3 regions of the Mammaliicoccus lentus genome follow, and region 2 is predicted to be linked to each of the others. Evidence: riboswitches for the same ligand, from Rfam matches in the RefSeq annotation. Region 2 holds a riboswitch; each other region holds the start of a gene.
The links. A riboswitch is a leader RNA that binds a small molecule or an ion and turns the genes downstream of it on or off. The one in region 2 is predicted to bind thiamine pyrophosphate.

Region 1 (4,776 bases), 430 kb from region 2:
TAAATCAAAATGTCTTTGGTTCATTTCTACTACCTGCCTTTAGTTTATTTTACTGGCACTGACCACGTTTCTAAATTCTCAGCCATCTCCCAGAACATATATTCATAGTAGCTCGTCTTTACGACTATATTTTCTAATCGCGCTAATTCTTCTTCAGTCTTACCTTCAGCTACTTTATCCATTAATTCAATACAATCTTCTTTAAATAAAGTAAATTCGTCAGATGAATACATTTTCACCCATTCTCCGTAAAGTGGATGATCTGTTGCTCCTTCAATATTTGCTAGTTTCAAACCAATATAATTATAGCTCCATGTACAAGTTAAAATAGCTGCAATCACATTTTCAATTCCACCTTGTTGAGCTAAATTCAGCATATAGCTTGTATATGCTACAGTAGTTTCTGCTGGTTCTGTTTCTTGTAGCTCCTCTTCAGAAATGTCGAATTGCTTAGCATATCCGCGGTGTAAATCCATTTCTGTATGCAACGTTCCATTTGCCAAATCTGCGTACGTTGTCATCATATTTAAGTCTGTAGATTTAGATGCTCCTATTAAAAATAATCTCGTATACTCAATTAAATAAATATAATCTTGCCTTAACCAATGTTTAAATTTTTCTTGTTCCAACGTACCTTTACCTAACTTTTCAATAAATGGATGTTCTAAATAAGATGCCCAAATTGGTTCGACACGCTCAAATAATCTTTCTGTAAATTTCATGGTATTTTCCTCCTTAAGAATATAAAAAAAACGCTATTTTCCATTAGAAAATAGCGTGTACTCACATACAGATAAAGTTACGCCACTTTCCTACGCTAGTATCATCTAGATCAGGTTCAAGGAATTTTAAAGTTAATCTTTAATCTCAGCCTAAAAATAAGGCACTTCCAGTGGTTTCTTCGTATATTTAATTAGTTCGTAACACCAACATACATTCTTTTTATATTTTTTGCAAATTTCAATTTATTCACATGACTTTAAAAATGCTTTAGCACTTTTATTCACTTCTTTAAAATCAATACCTTGTTGCATAGCTGCAAATACACAACCACAATAGCATTGTCTAAAAATATCATATTCCTTACACATCGTAATTGATCTTTCATATCCTTTATTCTTCTTAAAATCACTCGGTAAATAATGAACATTATAAATACTTTGTACTTCCATACCTAATTCATTAATCAATTGAGCGTTTTTCTTAGGTGACAGTGTTAAAGCACTCGCAAAATAGTCATAGCCTAAGTTTACAGCCGCTTCAGCAACAAGTTCTAGACGCATTTCAAAACAAGCAGTACACCTTAGACCACCTTCATTCTCATCAGCAAGTTCTTTATCCTTTACCATTTTCATAAATTTATGTGGCTCATATGGCGCCTCTATATATTTGACATTCGTATTCATTTTCTCATTAAAAGCTGTAACAAAATCTTCTTGAACCTTAGCTCTTCTTTGATACTCAGCTTTAGGATGAATATTAGGATTCGCAAAATAAATCGCAACATCAGCATACTCCGTTAACAACTCTAACGTATAAGTACTACAAGGTGCACAACAACTATGAATTAAAATACTAGGTCTTTCCTCTTGACGCTCCCAATCACTTATCATTTTTCTCATTACTCTATCGTAATTAATCTTTTGATTTTTCATCTTATCAATAATGTTATTCGCAGCAATCAACCTCAACACTCCTTATGTTAAAAATTGTAAAATATATTTTATTTTATAACAATCAGTGATGAGAGGCAATTGTGTTAAGGTTGGATATGCGTGGGTATTAGCCGCAAAAAAGAGATTCTTTTATTATCTCAAGAACCTCTTTTTAAATATATTTATTTTAAATTAAGTTCTGCTATTCGCTCGTTATTATAGACCAATCCTTGTTTAAGTAATTTTAAATGGTTAACTTTATCAACACTATTAGTAACAACTGTGATAATAGTCGTTTCTTTATTTAATTCTATGATTCGATTTCTATCCATTTTAGCAATTAATTGACCTGGTTTAACAACTTGTCCTTCTTTAACATTAAGCTCGAATACATCTTCTTTAATTTCAACTGTGTCTATTCCCATGTGCACTAAAATTTCTAGTCCTTCTTCTGTTTCAAAGCCAATGGCATGTTTAGAATCTGAAATTAAAGTAACTCTACCTTTTATTGGACTGTATATCTCATCAATTTCTGGTATTGTACCAAAACCTTCACCCATCATTCGTTGAGAAAATACCGGGTCATTTACATCTGCTAAGGATATTATTTTTCCTTGTGTAACACTGTTTAACATTTCAGGAATTTTATTCTTGGTTTCTAACTCTTCATCATCTAATTCTGATTGATTTGTACTTTCAGTTACTACATTGGTAACTTTTGATACGCCAAATACATTTGTAATAATGAATCCTAATACAAATGTAGCAATACCAACAATTACATAAGTTAATAATTGGCTAAAATCATATATATACATAAGTGGTGATAGTATAACAGCTAATCCATAAGAGTTTGCTTGTATATTTAATAAAGCGAGAACTCCACCACCTAAAGCCGAACAAAGTAGCATAATACTTAATGGTCTAATTCCACTACGAAGTACAACACCAAACAACGCAGGCTCGCTTACACCTAATAATTGTGTAATTGTTGCACTTATACCTGCAGTTTTAAATGATGCTTTTTTACTTCTTAATGATAATGCAAGACATACACCAGCATTAGAAAAACCATACATAGCTGCCAAAGTGATAAGTGGATTAAATCCAGTTGAAGCTAATAACGAAGTTTCTACAATAATAAACATATGGTGCAATCCAGTCATAACAGCTAAAGGATATAAAAAGCCAATCAATAATCCACCAAATCCAAATGGTAAATGAATAAATGATTTAACTACTGTAATACCAAGTGATTCTATACCATGTACAATCGGTCCCATAATAAATAGTGAGAAAATCATCATTAATAATATAACGAAAAATGGTGTGAATATTAAATCTAATGCATTTGGCATTATCTTTCTTAGTCTTTTCTCAAGCTTTGCACCAATTATTCCTGAAAACAATGCAGTTAAAATACTTCCTTGATATCCTACGATAGGAATAAATCCACCAACCATTATAGGATCAGTATCTCCACTTGCTACATCATAAGCGTTTGGTAATGCCGGCGATACAAGCATAAGACCTATTAAGAAACCAATAATTGGGGTCCCACCAAAGGTCCTAAACGCACTCCAAGCTATAAATGCAGGCAGGAATGCAAATGCTGTATCAGTCAAAACAGTTATTAATGTTTGTATATAGTTGGGTATCATTTCAGGGCTGGCACCGAAAAACCCTAAAACTGACTCATTAAAGACGACTCCTTTAAGACCTAGGAATAAACCTGTAGCTCCCAACACTGGTATAATTGGTATGAATACATCCGCTAATAATCTAATTGCACGTTGAATACTTCCTTGATTCTCATTCTTCATTTCATCCTTCGATGTTTCCTCAAAATGGTTTGCTTTTGATATTTCTTCATACACATTATTAACTATACCTGTGCCTAAAATAATTTGATATTGACCACCAGTATAAAAAACACCTTTTACTTCTTCTATCTCTTCAATTGCTTCATCGTTTATACTTTTTCTATCTTTAACTGATAAGCGTAATCTTGTAGCACAATGTGTAACACTTTCAATATTATCTTCCCCAATTTCATTTACGATGCTATGAGCGATATTTTCATATTTATTGTTACTCATAATTTTCACCTCTTTCATAAATTTTTATTCACATGAGTTCTAAAGTTATTGCTTCATAAGGTTTAAGTGAAATTTCATTTAACTTAGTATTTACATCCTCATAGTTATTTAAAATAATTTTATATTTATCTGTACCTAACTTAATATGAGAATTTTCATTTGATAAGTTAACAATAACTTGAATAGTTTTACTATCTTTTTGTCGGTAATAACTAATAATGTTCTCATTAATATCATGAGTTATAGGTTGAAATTCTCCATTTATGAATACGTCTTTATATTCAGAGTTATTTCTTAAATCTATAAGTTTTTTATAAAAGTTAAATAAAGATTTATTACTATTTAATTGTTCCGCAGCATTAATTTGAGGGTATTCTTCAGTTAAAGGTAACCAAGGTAAGCCTTTTGTAAAGCCCCCATTTTTTGAATTATCCCATGGGAAAGGTGTGCGTGTATTATCTCTGCTACGCAAATTCACAAAATTTAATGCTTCCTCTTTACTAAATCCTTCATCAATGGAACGATAATAATTGTCTATGCTTGAAATATCATTAAATTCATCGATTGATTGTCTATTAAAATTAGTCATACCAAGTTCTTGCCCCTGATATATAAAAGGTGTACCTCTTAAGAAGAAATACATCATCGCCAAAGCACTTCCTCCAAAGAAGTTCTGATATTTTTCGTCTTTGATATATTTTGAAAGTGCTCTAGGTTGGTCATGATTTTCTATAAAGTTAGCACCCCATCCTACTTTTTGAATTGCGAGTTGACTATTGTATATTAATTTTTTAAATTCTTCCGTAGTCCAATTAGTTCGTTTAAACCAGTCACTTCCGGATTCAACATCTATGTCAGCGTATTTAAAGTCAAAAATCATAGAAAAATATCCATCTTCTCCTATAAAGTCAGATAGTTCGTCATATTTTACGCCCGGTGCTTCTCCTACAGTTACACAATCATATTTATCAAAAGTTTCACGTTTTAATTCATGTAAAAACTTTTCTATTCCAGGTTGATTT
Region 2 (4,776 bases):
CTGGTATATTTGGCGTTACCACAGTAGCTAATGGTAATAATATAGATTTTAATTTATTTTTACCTTTATCATCCATCAGTGAATCTCCACTTTTAGCGACCATTACAGGATCAATGACATAAGGTTTATTAGCTTGTTCAATATAAGGTTTGATTGTTTCCATCATTTCTTCTGATGCAATCATGCCCGTTTTTATTGCATCTGGCGTTTCATCATCGAATACACTTTTCAATTGAGATTCAAGTACTTCTATAGGTAAATGGTAGACATCTTGTACACCTAAAGTATTTTGAGAAACGATACTAGTTGGAACTGCCATTCCATATACTCCTGACGCTTGAAATGATTTTAAATCTGCCATGATACCTGCTCCGCCTGTTGGGTCGGTACCAGCAATCGATAACGCAATGTTTGGTTTTTTCATATTTATCTCTCCTCAAATTCCCATTTTTCTTGAATATACGACATGTTGAAGAAATTGCGTTCATGAACAGTGCTTTCTAAAAAATTTCTTTCGACTAGTTCTATTTCTGCTTTAGATGCATTTTCACTAAAAGTATCGAGCCAGTTGTCTAGTACGCCCATTAGTTCATCCATACCTTTATAGTAAAATTTAAACCATTCTTGTAACTTATGATTAGACGAAAAATTATTTCTCTCAATAGCTAGTTGAGCTATCCTTCTATATACATATGGACATGGTGCCATAGCTGCTACAGTATAAGCAACATTTTCATGTGCGTACGCATTATAATACATATGCTTAATATAGTGATCTGCAGTAGGATACCATGCCCCATCTTTTATTACTTCATGATAATCTTCACCGATATAATCCGCTAATATTTGATGAGCTCCTACTTCCCCTGAAGAAGCGAATTCTATTTGTTCTAATAAAAATTTCAACTCTTCTTTAGAGTCTATCTTAGGAATTAATAGCGCATAGACTTTAGCAAATTCATTTAAATATCTGGCATCCGCTTTTAAATAATGCTTTACAGCTTCTGCTGAAATGTCATCATTTACAAACCCTTGAATGAATCCATCATTATATATTTCTTCAATAATTGGTTCTACTTTTTGTTGTAACTGCTCAGAAAAACGCATGTTATCTCTCCTAATAATTTTTTAAATAAAAAAATGACTTCTTTCGTATAAAAAGAAGTCAATTAAAAGTAGAGTATACGTTAATTGACCACTTTCCTACGTTGGCATTATCCAAATCAGGTATAAGGGACTGAACGAATTCATCTCAGCCTATAGGCGCCCCTAGTAGTCATTCCTTTATTCAATTACTTTAAGATTATCAAATACATTTATAATGGTCAAATTAAACAACATTAGTAAAATATAAAAAATCGCCTAGGATATTTCCTAGACGATTGAATTAATATTATTTATATAACTTGAAAATTAAGCTTTTAGCTTACCACCAGCCATGAGTTTTACGGAATTCAATTGCAGCTGCTTCAGAACCATAACGTTGTTTCGCGTAGTTTAACATACCTTTAGTTTGTGTAGCTACAGAACCAGTTCCCCATGATTCTTTAGTTTGACCTAAACCTTGGTAACCGTTAGGGCTTACCGCATTTGGATTACCACTTGATTCTGGTAATACAATTGTATTCCACATTGCTTCAGTTCCACCTGCAGCTAAGAATTGAGCTTTAGTAGATCCACCAGTGCTAGCCGATTGAGCTGGCGCTTTATATGAAGTTTGTGAAGTTTGAACTTTATTGTATGTTGGTTGAGCTGGTGCTTTGTATGATTGTGTTGGTGCTTGATAGTTAGCTTGGTAAGCTGGTGCTTCAACTTGTGTTTCAGTTTGTTGAACCGGAGCTTGTTGAGCTACTGGAGCTGTTGCTGGTTCAGCTGATTGTGCTGGTGCTTGTAATGATAAAGTTTGACCAACAACAATTAGATCTGAATTTAAGTTGTTCCATGCTTTCAATTGAGATACTGTTACATCATATTTAGATGCAATTTTCCCTAAAGTATCTCCTGAAACTACAGTGTATTCTGTAGTCGCTTCAGTATTTTCTGCTTTCGCTTCATTAACTTTAATTACTTGGTTAGGTAAGATTAAGTTTGAATTTAAACCATTGTCCGCTTTAAGTGCGTCAACTGTTGTTCCGTATTGTTTAGAGATCTCAAATAAAGTGTCTCCCGATTTTACTGTATGAGTTGCTGCATCAGCTGTAGCTGTTACCCCTGTCGTAACTGCAACTGCTGCTGTTGAAACTGCTAATAATTTTTTCATGATTGAATATTTCCTCCTGTAAGGTTATCTCTTTATTTATGATTTTTACTTTATAAACTATATCATTAAATTTGATGACATAGGTTACAACCATATGAAAAATTACAGCTAATTATTACAATTGTATTACATAAATCTCAAGAATATTTTACAGCTTTATACTTTCTTGAGAACTTTCATGAAAGTATTCTTTTAAGTTGTGTAAAATTAATTAAAGTGCAATTTGTAACACCACTGTAATTGGTTACACAATTATAATTAAACTCTTAAGTCATATATAAACTACTTATAAAATATAAAATACTTCCCACAAATTTTAGAATAAGTTTGTAGGAAGTAATTAAACGTCCAATAATTTGAACAATTTAATAAGCGTCTGGTTATTTATATTCTAGACACACTGGAATATAGAATCGAGAGTATTTTAGTTTTGGAAGACTATTTTTATTAATAGAGGAATTAGAATGAATCTATGATTTTACTACCATAGATTTATTCGAGGTTTGTGGTTGTTCAGATGTGTCTGTTTCATCATGTATAATTTCAATCATTTTATTATACTGTTTATAAACTTCATCTTGCGACAAGTTATCTTGTTCGTTCTCTTTGGCCTTTTGTTCAGCTGTATTTCTTTCATCGCTCATTCTAACAGATAGTTCTTCTGAATAAGTGTCAGCACTTTCACTTATTAAATCACTTATCTCTTCTTTAGATTGAGGGACACCTTTCCTATTTGTTGAAGGCATATTTAAAAACTTTATCGTTTCACAAATAATTTCAGTAATATATTGCTTTTTATCATCTTTAATATATACACGTGTTTGTATTTGGCCTGTTAAAGCTATTAATTGACCTTTCTTCGTATATTGATGAATGTTATAAGCTAATTTCCCAAAAGCTTTGCACACAATAAAGTCAACAACCATATTACCTTCTTTAGATTTATAACCCCTTTCAACGGCTAAACAAAATGTAGAAATGATAGTGTCACCTTTCTTAAAATAGGCAGGGTCTTTAGTTAACCTCCCAACTAAAACAGATTTATTAAGCATATCTTTCACCTCCTTATATTTTTAATATAAGGAATCAACATTTTTACGTCAAAATCCATTTTTTTATATTTTCCATCATAATTTTCAACAATATCCTTAGAATATTGTTATTTACTTAAAAAGTGCTTTATAATAGAACACAAAGTTAAACATTCGTAGTTTTAACATTTAAGGGGGATGTTTATGAAAACATTTAAAGCAGTTCGCTTTCAAATCGTAAATGATGAACAGATTACAGAATATGAATTGTTAGATGGTATTATTATAAATAAAGAAAATAGTGGAACAGGTTGGTTATTAGAAATTTTAATCTCTGATATTCATTATGAACAAATGAAAGAATATCATGACACTCAAAAATTATTAGACACACGCGTCGTTATTACAAGACCATCTAATGACCCTGCATTATTTGATGCGACTATAAAATATATAGAGCAATTAGATGAAAAAATTTCAGTAGTATTTGAATGTCATATTTATACTTTAAGACAAGTTTATGCTGAACGATTACTAGAACAATTAATAGAAGAAGGATTAACAGGTGAAGAACTTAAAACTTCATTTAATCGACTTATGCAATCTAAACCAAAATTAAAAGATGAAAAAAGTAATATATAATAAAGAGTGAGATATAAATCTCTCGACTATTTACAACAAATAAAGCCACACCATTGAACATTCAATGGTGTGGCTTTATACATCTATATATTTTTTATTTTTGATCCACAAGTGCAAAGCTAATTTCACAACTACATGCAACTTCTCCATCTACTGTTGCTTTAGCAGTACCTTTTCCTATTGGACCTTTAATTCTATTGATTTCTACTTCTAATCTTAGCGTGTCACCAGGCACTACTTGTCTCTTAAATCGACACTTATCGATTCCTGCAAACATAGCTAACTTACCTTGGTTTTCTTCTAATCGTAGCATTGCTACTGCACCTGTTTGCGCTAAAGCTTCAACGATTAGTACGCCAGGCATTACGGCATAATCAGGAAAATGACCTTGGAAGAAAGGCTCATTCCCAGATACTTGCTTAATACCAACACAACGTTTACCATCTTCTAATTCTACAATTTTATCTAATAATAAAAATGGATAACGATGAGGTATTATTTTTTTAATTTCATTATAATCGTAAATAATTTCTTCCATCATGAACTCCTTCCTGTTAATTCAAAGATGTGCTGCCAAGTTTCAGGTTTAAATACACCAAATGGATTATGCAAAATGCCATAACCAATCATAGTCCCGACAACAAATAGCAAGACCATTAAAATTAGCAGTATAAGTAATTTCATCCATAACGGTATTACACGATGTTCAACTTCAATACCTTGAATCGTTTCAACTCTACTCGTTTGAATTTTTTCTTTAAACCTTTTAAATGGCGACTTTCTATTTTTTTCGTCAGTTCTCGATGATTGTGTTTCAGCCATACTAAACCCTCGCTTTATCTT
Region 3 (4,776 bases), 380 kb from region 2:
CCAACCTTTAATTTAATTGATAATGATTATCAATGTCAAGGTAATTTTTTATTATTTTTGTTTTTATTCATGTTCAATCATATAATTTTTTTGTAAAAGTTAATTTTTTAACCTTTTTTACATAATTATACAAATTTAAATTTTAAAGTTGATAATTCTTTAACATGGCTAAATATTTTTCCTATCATGCACTATATAAATGTTACTAACACTGGTATAATAATGCCTTGTTAGAATTTTCTGATTTTATAGATAAGGAGTGATAGAATGGCCGTTTTTCGGAATATATTCTTGAGAATTATAGATAGAGTAGAAAAAGTTGGCAATAGATTACCCGATCCGAGTATTTTATTCTTCAGCTTGTGTTTAATAATGTTACTACTTTCTTCATTATTATCTGTTTTAAATGTAACAGCTACAGACCCTACCAATGGTAAGACGATACATATTACAAATTTACTTAGCGTTTCAGGCATTCAAAAAATTCTTTCTGAAACAATTACAAACTTTGCAACATTCCCTGCTTTAGGCATGGTTCTTGTTGTAATGATAGGTATGGGAATTGCTGAGAAAACAGGATATTTCGAACATTTACTTAATAGCGTTGTTGATAAAACACCTCAAAAGTTTGTTATACCTTTTTTAATTTTTATATCTATTTTGGGAAATGTTGCTGGTGGTGTGGCACCAATGATTATGCCTGTCTTAACAGCAGTTATATTTATAAAGATGGGTTATCATCCTATTGCAGGTTTAGTGATTAGTTATGCTGCAGTAGAAGTTGGTTATGGTGCTAATTTATTAATCGGTTTAGATGATGCTCTAGCATTTTCATTTACGCAATCTGCATTAAAATTATTCTCTGGGGAAGCTTCTATTAATATTGCAATGAACTGGTATTTCACAGCTATTTCAACATTTCTTTTAACCCCTATCATTTTCTATGTAGCTAAGAAGTTTACGATTCCTAGTTTTCAAAATAGCCAAATTGATAAATTGCATGCTGAGTCTGTAAAAACATTCAACCAACGTGCGAAAAAAGCATTAACATATGCGAATATTTCAGTCATTGTATTTTTATTATTTATTGTCGTTATACTTATACCTCAAAATAGTATTTTAAGAAATAATGATACAGGCAGTATTTTAGTTGAGTCTCCATTAATGGATGGCTTTGGAGTCATTCTTCTTCTAGTCTTTATTATTCCTGGTTTAGTATATGGATATATGAGTCGCAGTATTGTGTCTACAAAAGATATAGGCAGATTAATGACAAATAGCATGTCAGATATGGGTAGTTTTATTATAGTTATCTTCTTTGCAGCTCAATTATTAGCTTATTTTGATTGGAGTAATATTGGCAAAGTGATGGCTATTAATGGGGCAGAATTGTTAAAAAACCAAAACGGCGTTATTTTGATTATTGGGTTGATTATATTAACGTCTGTTATTAATATCTTTATGGGTAGCGCTTCAGCAAAATGGGCTATATTAGCACCAATTTTTATACCGATGTTTGCTACATTAGGCTATCATCCGGCATTTACACAAATGGTTTATCGTATAGGCGATTCTATTACAAACCCTATTACGCCAATGATTCCGTATTTACCATTCTTATTAACCATTGCACAAAGGTATGATAAAAATATTAAACTCGGTACTTTAATCGCACACTTATTACCTTACAGTATTATTATCGGTGTCGTTTGGACCATAATCATGCTTATATGGTTCTTATTAGGCCTTCCAGTAGGACCTGGAGGACCAGTTAAATTATAATTTTTATTTATTCAATTTGAATAATTTCCATTTTAATTGTACAATGACATTAATAATTAAATAAATGACCACTGGAAGTGCCTTTATCAAAGGCTGAGACTGAAGTAGTGACTTTAGGATTCCCAGAACCTGATCCAGTTCGTACTGGCGTAGGAAAGTGGCGTACCTATTGAAGCTAATTTGCGCTATTTTTCTACTAAGAAAAATAGCGCTTTTTTATTTGGAGTGATTCAATTGTTTATCGCAATAACACCTTATCAAATTTTAACAAAAGAAGATTTAAATCATTACATCGAAATATCAGAACATATAGATTTACTGTTGTTAAGAACACCTATGAATCATCAAAAATTATTTGCAACCATCGACTATTTAATAACAATCGGTTTTCCAAAAAATAAAATAATGTTGCACACACATACTTCATTAGTAGCAACTTTTGATTTAAAGTATGTACATTTTAAAGAAAATGATGCAAAAGCTTTTTTATTTAAAAAACAACATCCAGACATTTCAGTAAGTATGTCTACTCACAACATTGAGACCGTGACGAAAGCCCAAAAGAACAATTTGGATTTTGTATTTTTTGGTCATGTCTTTGAAACTTCTTCAAAGCAAGGAGCAAAACCTAAGTCTTTAGAAGAGATTAAAAATGTACTTTCAGTCGATATACCTATTTTCGCTATAGGCGGAATTGATGAGCATACAATACAAAAGCTGCCAAAAGGTTTTCAAGGTGTATGTGCGATTTCTTTCTTTAGAAATGCTGGAAATTCTGCCATTAAATCATTAAGAAAGGAGTGGGAATCTTATGTATGACGTTCTAATTGTAGGGTCTGGCGTCATTGGTATGTCTATTGCACGCGCTCTTTCCGACAAATCAAATAGTTCAATAGCAGTTGTTGATAGAGATGTACCAGGATTACATGCTTCTTATAAAGCTGGTGGCATGCTTGGCGCTCAAAATGAATTTGAAAATTATTCACCTTTATATGAACTCGCTATACATTCTCGACGTTACTTCAAAGATTTAGCTGAAGATTTATATGATGAGACTGATATCGATATCGAATTTGTATCACATGGATTAATTAAGATGGCTTCTAATATTAATGATATTGCTCATTTAAATAAACAGTATACTTTTTTAAGTCAGCATGATGAACATGTAAAAGCGCTCGATAAATCTTCATTGCAAAGCTTATCCAATGGTTATATAGATTTTCATAACCAAGCAATTTATATACCAGATGATGGACAAATCAATGCTTCTAAATATACAAAGGCATTGCTTGAATCTATTACCAATAAAGGAGTTGATCGATTTTATAAAACAGAAGTTACAAACATAACTGAGAAACGTGATTATTATAATATCGAAACTTCCCATGATGTGCTTCAAGCTAAAAAAGTTGTAATAGCTGGAGGTGCTTGGAGTCATGAATTAATCCATGACTCCACTGTCGCATCTCAAATAACTGGAGTTAAAGGAGAAGTTCTTCTATTAGAAAATAAACAAGTAGATTTAAAACAAACTTTATTTATGACCAATGGTTGTTACATCGTACCTAAAGCTAAAAATAGATTTCTTGTTGGTGCTACTAGTTATATGAATGACTTTTCAGTAGGCACTTCTAAAGAAGGTGAAAGCTGGTTATTTAATGAAGCAGCACAGTATGTTCCAGCATTAAAATCAAGCAATGTTATTCACAAGTGGTCTGGCATCAGACCTTACACTGAAAATGAATGGCCAATCATGGACGAAGTTGATGACGGACTATTTCTTGTCACTGGACATTATCGGAATGGCATACTCCTCTCACCTATTATTGGTAAGTTAATGTCCGAATGGATTATCAATGATCATACACCATCTATATTAGAAAGATTTAAAGCAAAAAGGAGTGTTGAATTATGAAATGTATTATCAATGGAGATGAATTTAATTTTGAACAAGATTTACCTGTTACAGAGGTATTATCATCCCTTGAATTAGACCAAGAAAGAATCATCGTAGAATTCAATGGATCACTGATTAAAAAGGAAAATTTCAACGAAACAATTGTTAGAGAATCAGATCAACTAGAATTACTAGAATTTGTTGGAGGCGGATAAAATGTTAAAAATAGGACCATATGAATTAAACTCAAGATTATTATTAGGAACAGGGAAATTTGAAGATGAAAAAACACAATCAGAAGCGATTAAAGCGTCACAAACTGATGTATTAACGTTCGCTGTGAGAAGAATGAATTTATATGATAAATCATTGCCAAACCCATTAGCTAATGTTGATTTAAAACAGTTTGTTACATTCCCTAACACTGCCGGTGCACATACTGCAGAAGAAGCTGTGCGTATAGCTGAAATCGCACAACATGCAGGCCTTTGTAACATGATTAAAGTCGAAGTAATTGGAGATGACAAAACACTGCTACCTGACCCAATAGAAACTTATAAAGCTTGTGAAATTTTATTAGAGAAAGGTTATATCGTATGTCCATACATTTCATGTGATGTAGTACTAGCTAAACGTTTAGAAGAACTTGGCGTACACGCTATTATGCCTTTAGCTTCTCCTATCGGTACTGGTAGAGGCATAAATAATCCACTTAATTTGCGATATATTATTGAGCAATCTGAAGTGCCTGTCATTGTTGACGCTGGAATTGGTTCTCCAAAAGATGCTTGTTATGCGATGGAACTAGGTGCTGATGCAATCCTATTAAATACTGCTATTTCCAGTGCTAAAGACCCTGTAAAAATGGCTGAAGCAATGAGATTAGGCATTGATGCTGGGCGATTAAGTTATGAAGCGGGTAGAATTCCAGTAAAATATACTGCACAAGCATCTAGCCCTACTGAAGGTTTAGGTTTTCTATAATGGATCGCTATGATAGACAAACAAAGTTTCAACCATTTGGTGAAAATGGTCAGCATCAATTACAAACAGCTAAGATAATGATTATGGGTGCAGGTGCATTAGGTAGTCAC

Region 1: it holds a riboswitch for thiamine pyrophosphate, as region 2 does, so the genes downstream of both, tenA (thiaminase II) here and tenA (thiaminase II) in region 2, are expected to answer to the same signal.
Region 3: it holds a riboswitch for thiamine pyrophosphate, as region 2 does, so the genes downstream of both, ACNMOQ_RS02035 (thiamine phosphate synthase) here and tenA (thiaminase II) in region 2, are expected to answer to the same signal.

What each region holds. Positions count from the first base shown of each region.
Region 1 is NZ_OX344834.1:400,411-405,186, reverse strand. Features, by position in the region: gene ACNMOQ_RS01820 (acetylornithine deacetylase) at 1-24, opposite strand, end outside; gene tenA (thiaminase II) at 45-722, opposite strand; TPP riboswitch at 793-901, opposite strand; gene ACNMOQ_RS01810 (epoxyqueuosine reductase QueH) at 966-1,685, opposite strand; gene ACNMOQ_RS01805 (PTS beta-glucoside transporter subunit IIBCA) at 1,838-3,754, opposite strand; gene ACNMOQ_RS01800 (alpha-glucosidase) at 3,783-4,776, opposite strand, start outside.
Region 2 is NZ_OX344834.1:829,616-834,391, reverse strand. Features, by position in the region: gene thiD (bifunctional hydroxymethylpyrimidine kinase/phosphomethylpyrimidine kinase) at 1-424, opposite strand, end outside; gene tenA (thiaminase II) at 427-1,107, opposite strand; TPP riboswitch at 1,184-1,281, opposite strand; gene ACNMOQ_RS04020 (LysM peptidoglycan-binding domain-containing protein) at 1,427-2,260, opposite strand; gene ACNMOQ_RS04015 (single-stranded DNA-binding protein) at 2,731-3,312, opposite strand; gene ACNMOQ_RS04010 (YwpF family protein) at 3,496-3,933, shown strand; gene fabZ (3-hydroxyacyl-ACP dehydratase FabZ) at 4,028-4,471, opposite strand; gene ACNMOQ_RS04000 (DNA-directed RNA polymerase subunit beta) at 4,471-4,755, opposite strand; gene murA (UDP-N-acetylglucosamine 1-carboxyvinyltransferase) at 4,757-4,776, opposite strand, start outside.
Region 3 is NZ_OX344834.1:452,260-457,035, reverse strand. Features, by position in the region: gene ACNMOQ_RS02040 (AbgT family transporter) at 268-1,782, shown strand; TPP riboswitch at 1,846-1,955, shown strand; gene ACNMOQ_RS02035 (thiamine phosphate synthase) at 2,017-2,601, shown strand; gene thiO (glycine oxidase ThiO) at 2,594-3,700, shown strand; gene thiS (sulfur carrier protein ThiS) at 3,697-3,897, shown strand; gene ACNMOQ_RS02020 (thiazole synthase) at 3,899-4,666, shown strand; gene ACNMOQ_RS02015 (ThiF family adenylyltransferase) at 4,666-4,776, shown strand, end outside.